3 regions of the Nocardioides pakistanensis genome follow, and region 2 is predicted to be linked to each of the others. Evidence: riboswitches for the same ligand, from Rfam matches in the RefSeq annotation. Region 2 holds a riboswitch; each other region holds the start of a gene.
What was found. A riboswitch is a leader RNA that binds a small molecule or an ion and turns the genes downstream of it on or off. The one in region 2 is predicted to bind cobalamin.
Positions count from the first base shown of each region.

Region 1: linked by a shared signal. The riboswitch ahead of cobN (cobaltochelatase subunit CobN) and the one ahead of ACYVIH_RS02975 (nitrite reductase) in region 2 are both predicted to bind cobalamin.
Region 3: linked by a shared signal. The riboswitch ahead of ACYVIH_RS02925 (nitrite reductase) and the one ahead of ACYVIH_RS02975 (nitrite reductase) in region 2 are both predicted to bind cobalamin.

Region 1 covers NZ_BAAGUV010000051.1:15,636-18,904, reverse strand. The annotation lists partial or broken gene cobN (cobaltochelatase subunit CobN) at 1-1,846, opposite strand, end outside; cobalamin riboswitch at 1,886-2,013, opposite strand; gene ACYVIH_RS17445 (histidine phosphatase family protein) at 2,013-2,591, shown strand; gene cobA (uroporphyrinogen-III C-methyltransferase) at 2,597-3,269, shown strand, end outside.
Region 2 covers NZ_BAAGUV010000007.1:4,489-7,757, forward strand. The annotation lists gene ACYVIH_RS02970 (precorrin-8X methylmutase) at 1-272, opposite strand, end outside; gene ACYVIH_RS02975 (nitrite reductase) at 269-1,114, opposite strand; cobalamin riboswitch at 1,171-1,354, opposite strand; tRNA gene ACYVIH_RS02980 (tRNA-Met) at 1,748-1,821, opposite strand; gene ACYVIH_RS02985 (UPF0182 family membrane protein) at 1,884-3,269, opposite strand, start outside.
Region 3 covers NZ_BAAGUV010000006.1:3,546-6,814, forward strand. The annotation lists gene ACYVIH_RS02920 (precorrin-8X methylmutase) at 1-574, opposite strand, end outside; gene ACYVIH_RS02925 (nitrite reductase) at 571-1,416, opposite strand; cobalamin riboswitch at 1,473-1,656, opposite strand; gene ACYVIH_RS02930 (transposase) at 2,026-2,475, opposite strand; gene ACYVIH_RS02935 (TerC family protein) at 2,815-3,269, opposite strand, start outside.

The sequences.
Region 1 (3,269 bases), on a different contig from region 2:
GATCCATCGCGGAGATCTTGTCGTACTCCTCGAGCAGACCCTCCAGCCGCGCGATGTCGCCGTAGGACTCCGCACGCGCCATCGGCGGCACCAGGTGGTCCACGATCGTCGCGTGCGCGCGGCGCTTGGCCTGCGCGCCCTCGCCCGGGTCGTTGACCAGGAACGGGTAGATCAGCGGCAGGTCCGCGATCGCGGCGTCGGGCCCGCACGCCGCGGACAGGGCGGCGTTCTTGCCCGGCAGCCACTCCATCGAGCCGTGCTTGCCCAGGTGCACCACCGCGTGCGCCCCGAACCCACCGGCGTCGACGTCCGCGCCGAGCCAGCGGTAGGCCGCGAGGTAGTGGTGGCTCGGTGCCAGGTCCGGATCGTGGTAGATCGCGACAGGGTTCTCGCCGAAGCCGCGCGGGGGCTGGATCAGGATCACCACGTTGCCGGCCTGCAGCGTGGCGAGCACGATCTCGCCCTCGTCGTTCACGAAGAGGTTGCCCGGTGGTTCGCCCCACGCCTCGACCATGGCATCGCGCAGCGGCGCCGGGAGGTCGGCCGTCCAGGCGTCGTACGCCGCCTTGCCGATGCGCACGTGTGCGTCGGTGAGCTGGGCGCTGGTCAGCCACTCCTCGTCCTGTCCGCCGGCGGCGATCAGCGCGTGGATCAGCGCGTCGCCGGCCTCGGTCTCGTCGGCGAGGTCGAGGAGGGGCAGGACGGGGTTGTCGGCCCCGAGGTCGTACCCCTCCTCGCGCAGGCGGCGCAGCAGCCGGATCGCGGAGACCGGGGTGTCCAGGCCGACGGCGTTCCCCACCCGCGCATGCTTGGTGGGGTAGGCGCTCAGCATCAGCGCGACCCGCTTCTCGTCGGGGGGCACCCGGCGCAGGACGGCGTGGTTGACCGCGATGCCGGCGACGCGGGCGCAGCGCTCGGCGTCGGCGACGTACGACGGCAGCCCGTCGGCGTCGATCTCCTTGAACGAGAACGGAGCCGTGGTGATCCGGCCGTCGAATTCCGGGATCGCGATCTGGCTCGCGTAGTCGAGCGGGCTGATGCCGTCGTCGGAGGCCTCCCACTCGGCGCGGCTGTTGGTGAGACACAGCCCCTGCAGCACGGGGATGTCGAGCGCGGCCATCCGCTCGACGTCCCACGCCTCGTCGTCGCCGCCGGCGCTCGCCGTCGCCGGGGTGCTGCCGCCGGCCGCCAGGACCGTCACGACGAGTGCGTCGAGCGTCCCGAGCGCGGCGTACAGCTCATCGGGCGCGGAGCGGAGCGAGCCGGCGAAGATCGGCACCCCGACGGCCCGGCCGGTCGCGTCGACCGCGTCGGCGAGGGCGTGGGCGAAGGCGTTGTTGCCGCTGGCCTCGTGGGCGCGGTAGTAGAGCACCCCGACGCGTGGCAGCCCGCTGCCGTGCGCGAACGGCCGGTCGGCGTACCCCCACGCGGGCACCGTCGCCGGTGGCTCGAAGCCCTCGCCGGTCAGCAGCACCGTGTCGGAGAGGAAGGCGTGCAGCTGGGCCAGGTTGGCCGGACCGCCCTCGGCGAGGTAGCGATGCGCCTCGGCGGCCGTCCCCACCGGGACGGTCGACAGCTCCATGAGCTCGGCGTTCGGCTCCTGCTCCCCCCCGAGGATCACGAGCGGCGTGCCGTCCTCGCGCACGGCGGACAGCCCGGGCCACAGGTCGTGCGGGGAACCGAGCAGGCGGACCACGACCAGGTCGGCGGATCCGGCGAGAGCGGCGAGCTCGACGTCGGAGCTGCGGGTCGGGTTCGCCCACGCGTAGTCGACGCGGCTCGCGCGCGCCGAGAGCAGGTCGGTGTCGGACGTCGACAGCAGGGCGATGCGGGTACGCGCAGCCATGGGCCGGGGCTCCTCCTCCGGGGTTCTCGCCCCGTCGATCGGTGGGATCAGCCCGCGGCCAGTGTCTGGCTGCGTCCCTTCGGACGTCACAGTGGCGGAACCGCCCCGGACTCTCACCGGGTTCCTGCGCCACGAGCGTCTCGCAGCCTACGGGAGAATCGCCCCCATGCCGCACCCGGTCTACCTCGTCCGTCACGGCCAGTCGGAGTGGAACGTACGCCGCCTGACGCAGGGGCAGACCGCTCATCCGCCGCTGACCGACCTCGGGCGCACCCAGTCGGCGGCGGCGGCGGAGTTGATCGCGAGTGACCTGGCTGGCCTGGGGCTGGTCGCGGCTCGGCTCATCTGCAGCGACCTGACCCGCGCGGCCGAGACCGCTGCGGTCATCGGCCGCCGGCTGCAGCTGACTCCGGAGTCGGACCTCCGCCTGCGCGAGCAACATCTGGGTGACCTCGAGGGCCGAACGTACGAGGAGACCTGGGCCGCAGCGGAGACCTTCGACTGGTCGGACCCGACGCAGCCGCTCGCGGGTGGCGAGTCGCTCATGGACGTGTACGACCGCATGGGTGCTGTGCTCGGCGACCTCGACCGCGGCTGCGTATCCGTCCTGGTGTCGCACGGGGACGCGATCCGGTCAGCCGTCGCGTATCTCCAAGGCATGAAGCCACACGAGGCAGCGTGGGTCGACGTCCCCAACGGGGCCGTGGCCCGCATCGACGATGGCCTCACGTGGCTTGGACAATGACGCTCATGCCTGACCGCGCCCTTTGCCTGGACCCAGCCCCGTTCGCCGGAGTCACCCTCGTCGGCGCCGGTCCAGGCGACCCGGACCTCATCACGATCGCTGGCCTCAAGGCACTGCTCGGCGCGGATGTCGTCGTGACCGATCGGCTGGTGCCTCATGAGTTGCTTGCGGGGCTCGCTCCCGATGTGGAGCTCATCGACGTCGCCAAGTTCCCGCGCAGCAGGTTCACCGCCCAGGAAGACATCAACGCCGTCCTGCTCGACCGGGCACGAGCCGGAAAGAGGGTCGTCCGCCTCAAGGGAGGTGACAGCTACGTCTTCGGTCGAGGGTTCGAGGAGGTGCTTGACCTGCACCAAGCGGGAGTCCCGGTCCGTGTCATCCCCGGCCTCTCCTCATCCCTCTCGGTACCAGCGCTGGCGGGGATCCCCGTCACGCACCGAGGGGTCGTCCACGACTTCACCGTCGTCTCAGGTCACCTACCGCCGCGCCACCCTGACAGCCTCGTCAATTGGGGCGCCCTGGCCGCATCACGAGGCACGATCGTCTTGATGATGGCCGTCCAAAACGCCGGTGCCATAGCCCAGGCCCTCATCGATGGCGGACGCGACGCCGGCCAGCCCGCGGCAATCGTCACGGACGGATCCCTGGCGAGCGAACGCGTCATCCACACGAGCTTGG
Region 2 (3,269 bases):
CCGGTCGCGACCATGGTCGCATCGCACAGGATCGGCGCGCCCGACTCCAGCGCGGCCCGGGCAGTCGACACCATCTGCGGATGCACGATCAAGTCATCAGCGAGGTCGACCTGCCCGCTGCCGTGGATCATGCGGACGGCGAGCTTCTCGGCATCGGCCGGCACGGCCCGCAGGTCGGCCTCTCGCCGGATGGTGGCGAAGGAGTCGACATAGATGGCGGGTCCGGAGTCGACGTACTCGTAGTGGCGCGTTGGCCTGCGCAGGTTGGTCATCTGCTCTCCTCGGGAATGAGCACGCCACGCCACGGTGTGACAATCACGTGATCGACTGCTGCGGTCAGGTCTTCGATGACCTGTTGGTCGAGACCGGTCTCGGAAACCTCGACATGACGCCCACCGGGCACTGCCCCGAATGGCAACGGTTCCGCCGGGTCAGGGAGGCCTGGATCGGTCGCTCTCGGTACGGCGAGGGCCTCGGCCAGCTCCGACACGTGCCAGGCCGCGCCCGGCCCGCGCCCTCGGCATACGACGAACTCATGCGCCAGCTCCGCGATCCGCCCTGCCGCCTCCGCGAGCTCCACGGTCGCCCCCCACCCGGTCCCGATCCGTAGCTGAGCCCAGGTCGAGTCCAGCGCGACCAGCCCCAGGTCGCAGCTGCGAGCCAGTAGATCGCCGCGTCCGTCGTCGAGCACGAACAGGAACCGGCCCGACAGAGCCGCGAGATCCGGGTCAGCGCACAACCGGTCGTCCAGCTCACGTGCAACCGCTCGGAGGTCGGCGCGACCCCCGGCCAAACCGGTTTGCGGCGACACCATCACATTGCGGACCAGTTCATGGGTCCTGCTCGGCAGGAGGCCCGTTCGCTCGAGGGCGGCGAGCGCCTCGGATGACAACCGGCCTTCGAAGCCGGGGAAGGCGCGCACCTGAAGATTCGCCCGCGACGTCGTGTGCACGCGTCCGTCGCCGTACTCCTCAGCGACCTCGACGAGCGACCTCAGCGCTCTCGCGGGAACCCTGCCCCCGATCAGCCGAAGCCGTACGAGAAGGCCGTCCGCAGCCCGCCACGGCCGGAGGGCGCCAGGACACCGGTCGGCGCGAGTGCGGGAGGCTGACACTGCCAGGACCTATCTGGTCAGGGACCCTGTCGCGGAGTCCACGTACGACCTGGCGACGGTTGTCACCAGTGCCAGCAGGTCTTCGGACTCGGGATCAACCGGTGCGAGGCACCTTCCCAGAGCATCGCTCCAGTGGCGTGTTGCCTCGCCCGTCACCCTCACCGCTGCGCGTCAGTCCCGGAATCTCACCGGGTTCCCTGACTCCACGAGTGGAGTACGACTGGCGCCCACACACTAGCGCCTCCCACTCCCGCGACCGATAGGGCGAACCCGCGGAGACCTCCGCCCCGCTTGCTGCAGGGCTGTCAGTGTGCGGATCGGCCATCGCCGGGCCCGCTCTGACCAGGCAATGGAAGAGGTTGGAAGACAACGAGAGCCTGACGAGAACTACGACATCTGATCCCGCGCGGGCTAAGTCCGCCGCGCCTCCAACGGCCCGAGACATCGGCGCCATTCCGGTCACGCCTCGGTTCGCTGGCTATGGACCGCGTCGTCACTCGGGCCCCGTCGGGCCGCGCCTCGCTTCGCGACCAACGGGGTTTCTGGGTCACGAAAGCGCGACACAAGCCGGAATGGCTCAAATGACGAGTGGCCCGTGACCTGCGTTTCCGCAGGTCACGGGCCAGTTTTCAGTAGCGGGGGCAGGATTTGAACCTGCGACCTCTGGGTTATGAGCCCAGCGAGCTACCGAGCTGCTCCACCCCGCGTCGGTGAACACAACCTTACGGGACGGTCAGCACCGACTCCAAATCGAGGGCTGTGGCGCCGGTCACCCCCCAGCGGAGTCCTCGGCCGCGGCGCCTTCGTCAGCAGGAGCCTCGGTGACCCCGGCCGCCTCGAGCGCGTCGGCGACGAGCTGCCGGGCACGCTCGGTGGCCTCGGCGTACGCCGCGAGGTCTCCGTCCTGCAGCGCCCGCTCAGCCTCGGTGAACGCCTCCTCGGCCTGCTCGAGCAGCGAGGTGACATCGCCCGGGGCCGCCGGCTCACCGTCGTCGGGCGGCGCGGGTTCGCCGTCGCCGGGCTCGACCGGCTCGTTGGACGGGTCGATCTCGCCGAGCACGTCGTCGAGCGCCGCGGTCAGGCTGGTGCCGATGCCGACCTCCTTGCCGAAGGAGGCGAGCACGTAGCGCAGCACCGGATAGCGACCCTCGCCGGACTCGCGTTGCGTGTAGAGCGGCTGCACGTAGAGCAGCCCGTCGCCCACGGGCAGCGTCAGCAGGTTGCCGTCGATCACCTTCGAGTTGGTCCTGGTGAACGCCAGTCGCGCGTCCTGGATCTCCTGGTCGGCACCGAACTGGTTGGCGATCTGCGACGGGCCGGGGATCTGGGTGCTGCCCGGGAGCCTGAGCACCCGGATGCTGCCGTAGTCGTCCTGGGCCGCATCGGCGTCGACGGAGATGAACGCCGCGAGGTTCTGCCGGTTCTTCGGCACGTAGACGCTGGTCAGCGAGAACACCGGCTCCTCGCTGCCCGGCGTGCGCACCGACAGCCGGTAGGGCGGCTGGTTCTGCGTCTTCTTGGTCGGGTCCTCCGGGACCTCCCACTGGTCACTGCCTTCGTAGAAGATGCTCGGGTTCGTGACGTGGTAGGTGGCCAGGATGTTGCGCTGCACCTTGAACAGGTCCTCGGGATAGCGCATGTGCGCACGCAGCTCGTCGGGGATCGAGTCCTTGGGCTCGACCACGTCCGGGAACGCCGAGGACCACGCCTTGAGGATCGGGTCCTGCTCGTCCCACTCATAAAGCGTGACGGTGCCGTCGTACGCGTCCACGACCGCCTTGACCGAGTTGCGGATGTAGTTGATCTCGTCGGTGGGTAGCGTCGCGTAGGCGGTCTGCGGCTGCAGGCTGTCCCGGGTCATCTCCGAGAGCGACTTCTTCTCCGACATCGGGTAGCGGTCCGTGGTGGTGTACGCGTCGAGGATCCACACGACACGGCCGTCCACGACCGCGGGATAGGAGTCGCCGTCGACGGTCAGCCACGGCGCCACCTTCTGCACCCGGGTCCGCGGCTCGCGGTCGTAGATGATCTTGGAGTTCTCGTTGACCCGGTTGGACAACACGATGTTCGGCTCACTGAACTTGATCGAGTACAGCAGCTTGTTGAACAGGTTGCCGACCGGCACACCCGCCTCGCCGTCGTAGGTGTTGTTCTC
Region 3 (3,269 bases), on a different contig from region 2:
CGCCGTGCTCGAAGTGGAAGTCGACGAGCGCCTGTTTGGACTCGGCCGCACCGATGAAGCCGACAGGGCAGCCAACGATCGCCGCAGGCCGCGGGCCACCGTCGAGAATCATCTCCAGCAAGTGAAACATCGCGGTCGGAGCGTTGCCGATCGCTACAACGGCACCGTCCAGCCGCGGCTCCCACAGCGACACGGCGGCGGCGGTACGGGTGGTGCGCCACTCGCGGGCCAGCCCGGGCACCCGCGGGTCGTTGAGCAGGCAGACGACGTCGTTGTCCTTCGGCAGTCGGCTCCGGGTAACGCCGGTCGCGACCATGGTCGCGTCGCACAGGATCGGCGCGCCCGACTCCAGCGCGGCCCGGGCAGTCGACACCATCTGCGGATGCACGATCAGGTCATCAGCGAGGTCGACCTGCCCGCTGCCGTGGATCATGCGGACGGCGAGCTTCTCGGCATCGGCCGGCACCGCCCGCAGGTCGGCCTCTCGCCGGATGGTGGCGAATGAGTCGACGTAGATGGCCGGCCCGGAGTCGACGTACTGGTAGCGGCGCGTTGGCCTGCGCAGGTCGGTCATCTGCTCTCCTCGGGAATGAGCACGCCACGCCACGGTGTGACAATCACGTGATCGACTGCTGCGGTCAGGTCTTCGATGGCTTGGCGGTCGAGACCGGTCTCGGAAACCTCGACATGACGCCCACCGGGCACCACCCCGAAGGGCAACGGTTCCGCCGGGTCAGGAAGGCCCGGATCGGGCGCTCGCGGTACGACGAGGGGCTCGGCCAGCTCCGACACGTGCCAGGCCGCGCCCGGCCCGCGCCCTCGGCGTACGACGAACTCATGCGCTAGCTCCGCGATCCGCCCTGCCGCCTCCGCGAGCGGCACGGTCGCGCCCCACTCGGTCCCGATCCGTAGCTGAACCCGGCTCGAGTCCAGCGCAACCAGCCCTAGATCGCAGCTGCGAGCAAGAAGGTCGCCGCGTCCGTCGTCGAGCACGAACAGGAACCGGCCGGGCAGGGCCGCGAGGTCCGGGTCAGCGCACAGCCGGTCGTCGAGCTCGCATGCAACTGCCCGGAGGTCGGCGCGACCACCCGCCAGGCCGGTTTGCGGGGACACCATCACATTGCGGGCCAGTTCATGGGTCCTGGTCGGCAGGAGGCCGGTTCGCTCGAGGGCGGCGAACGCCGCTGAAGACAGCCGGCCTTCGGAGCCGGGAAAGGCGCGCACCTGAAGGTTCGCCCGCGACGTCGTGTGCACGCGTCCGTCGCCGTACTCCTCTGCAACCTCGACGAGCGACCTCAGCGCTGTCGAGGGAACTCTGCCCCCGATCAGCCGAAGCCGGACGAGAAGTCCGTCGGCCGCCTGCCACGGTCGGAGGGCGCCGGGACACCGGTCGGCGCGAGTGCGGGAGGCTGACACTGCCAGGACCTATCTGGTCAGGGACCCTGTCGCGGAGTCCACGTACGACCTGGCGACGGTTGTCACCAGTGCCAGCAGGTCTTCGGACTCGGGATCAACCGGGGCGAGGCACCTTCCCAGAGCATCGCTCCAGTGGCGTGTTGCCTCGCCCGTCACCCTTACCGCTGCGCGTCAGTCCCGGAATCTCACCGGGTTCCCTGACTCCACGGGTGGAGTACGACTGGCGCCCACACACTAGCGCCTCCCACTCACGCGACCGATAGGGCGCCCGCGGAGACCTCCGCCCCGCTTTGCTGCAGGGCTGCCAGGGTGCGGATCCGTCATCGCCGGGACCGCTCTGACCAGGCAGTGAAAGATGTTGGAAGACGAGAGCCAACGAGAACCACGACATCTGATCCCGCGTGGGCTAAGTCAGCCGCCTCCAACGTCCCGAGACATCGGCGCCATTCCGGTCACGCCTCTGTTCGCTGGCCATGTTCCGCGTCTTCACCTGGACCCCGTCGGGCCGCGCCTCGTTTGGCGACCACCGGAGGTTTCTGGGTCACGAGAGCGTCACACAAGCCAGTATGGCTCAAATAGCGAGTGACCCGTGACCTGCGTTTCCGCGGGTCACGGGCCAGTTATCAGCAGCGGGGGCAGGATTTGAACCTCGCAGTGCTCTCCCGGACCCGTCTCTGCGCCAGCAAGGCGCTGAGCGTCTGCGACGAGCTGTCGATAGATGGCGTCGGAGATCTTGCGCTTGAGACAGCGCAGTGCCTCCAGGGGCTTCTTGCCTTCAGCCCGCTTGCGTCGGTAGTAGGCCCGGCCGTCGGTGTCGAGGCGCAACTGGGTGACCGCGGCGATGTGGGTCATGTGGTTCATCCGGCGGTTCCCCGCTCGCGACAGCCGGTGACGGTTCTGCTCCCCGGAGGACGCATCTAGTGGCGCGGTACCGGGCCAGGAGACGAACCGGTTGCGGTCAGCGAAGCGAGCAACGTCGCCGACGTCGCCCAGGATCCGTGCGGCCACCACGGGCCCGACGCCGTGGATGTCCGTCAGCGTCGAGCCGCGGGCGAGCACGATGGCCTTGAGCTCAGCGGTCCTTCTTGATCTTCGCCTCGACGGCGATCAGGTCGGCGAGCTCGTCGGCGGCGATGCGGCGGCGGGTCCTCCCGGCGACGTCACGCGGCCGGACCGACGCAAGCATGGCCTTGGCCTGGGCCGGTGGTGATGTCCCGTTTGGCCTGTCCTGGCAGGAGTTCAGCCGACAGAGCCTGCAGCCGGTCGACCGTTTGGACTCGACGTCGGGTCAGGGCTTCTCTTCCGTCGGTGAGCATCCGCAGCGCCTCGAGCTCGCCGTCGACCTGCAGCACCCGCAGGGTCTTGGTGCGAAACTTCAGAGGGGATGGTGGCCTCTGCTCACTTCGATTCCGGGATCTCGGAGACCTGCGCAGGTTCCTCGGCCTTGCGGCTCGCCACCAGGCTTGTGATGGTGGTCAGCGTCAAGACTGCGACGATCACGCCGAGGGACCACAGTGTGGGTATCTCGGGGACTGAGGGCCACTGCATGTGTGCCCAGTGCAGCGCGAGCTTGGCACCGATGAAGGCGAGGATCGCCGCGAGTCCGTAGCCGAGGTGTACGAGCTTGCTGAGTGCACCCTCCAACACGAAGTACAGGGCACGTAGCCCGAGGAGTGCGAACGCGTTCGTCGCGAAGACCAGGAACGGGTCGCCGGTGATCCCGTACACCGCGGGAACCGAGTCGACCGCGAAGACGATGTCGGTCGCCAAGACCGCGACGACCACCAGCGCGAACGGGGTGAGAGCACGGCGCCCGTCTATCCGGCCGAACATCCGCGGACCCTCGTAGTCGG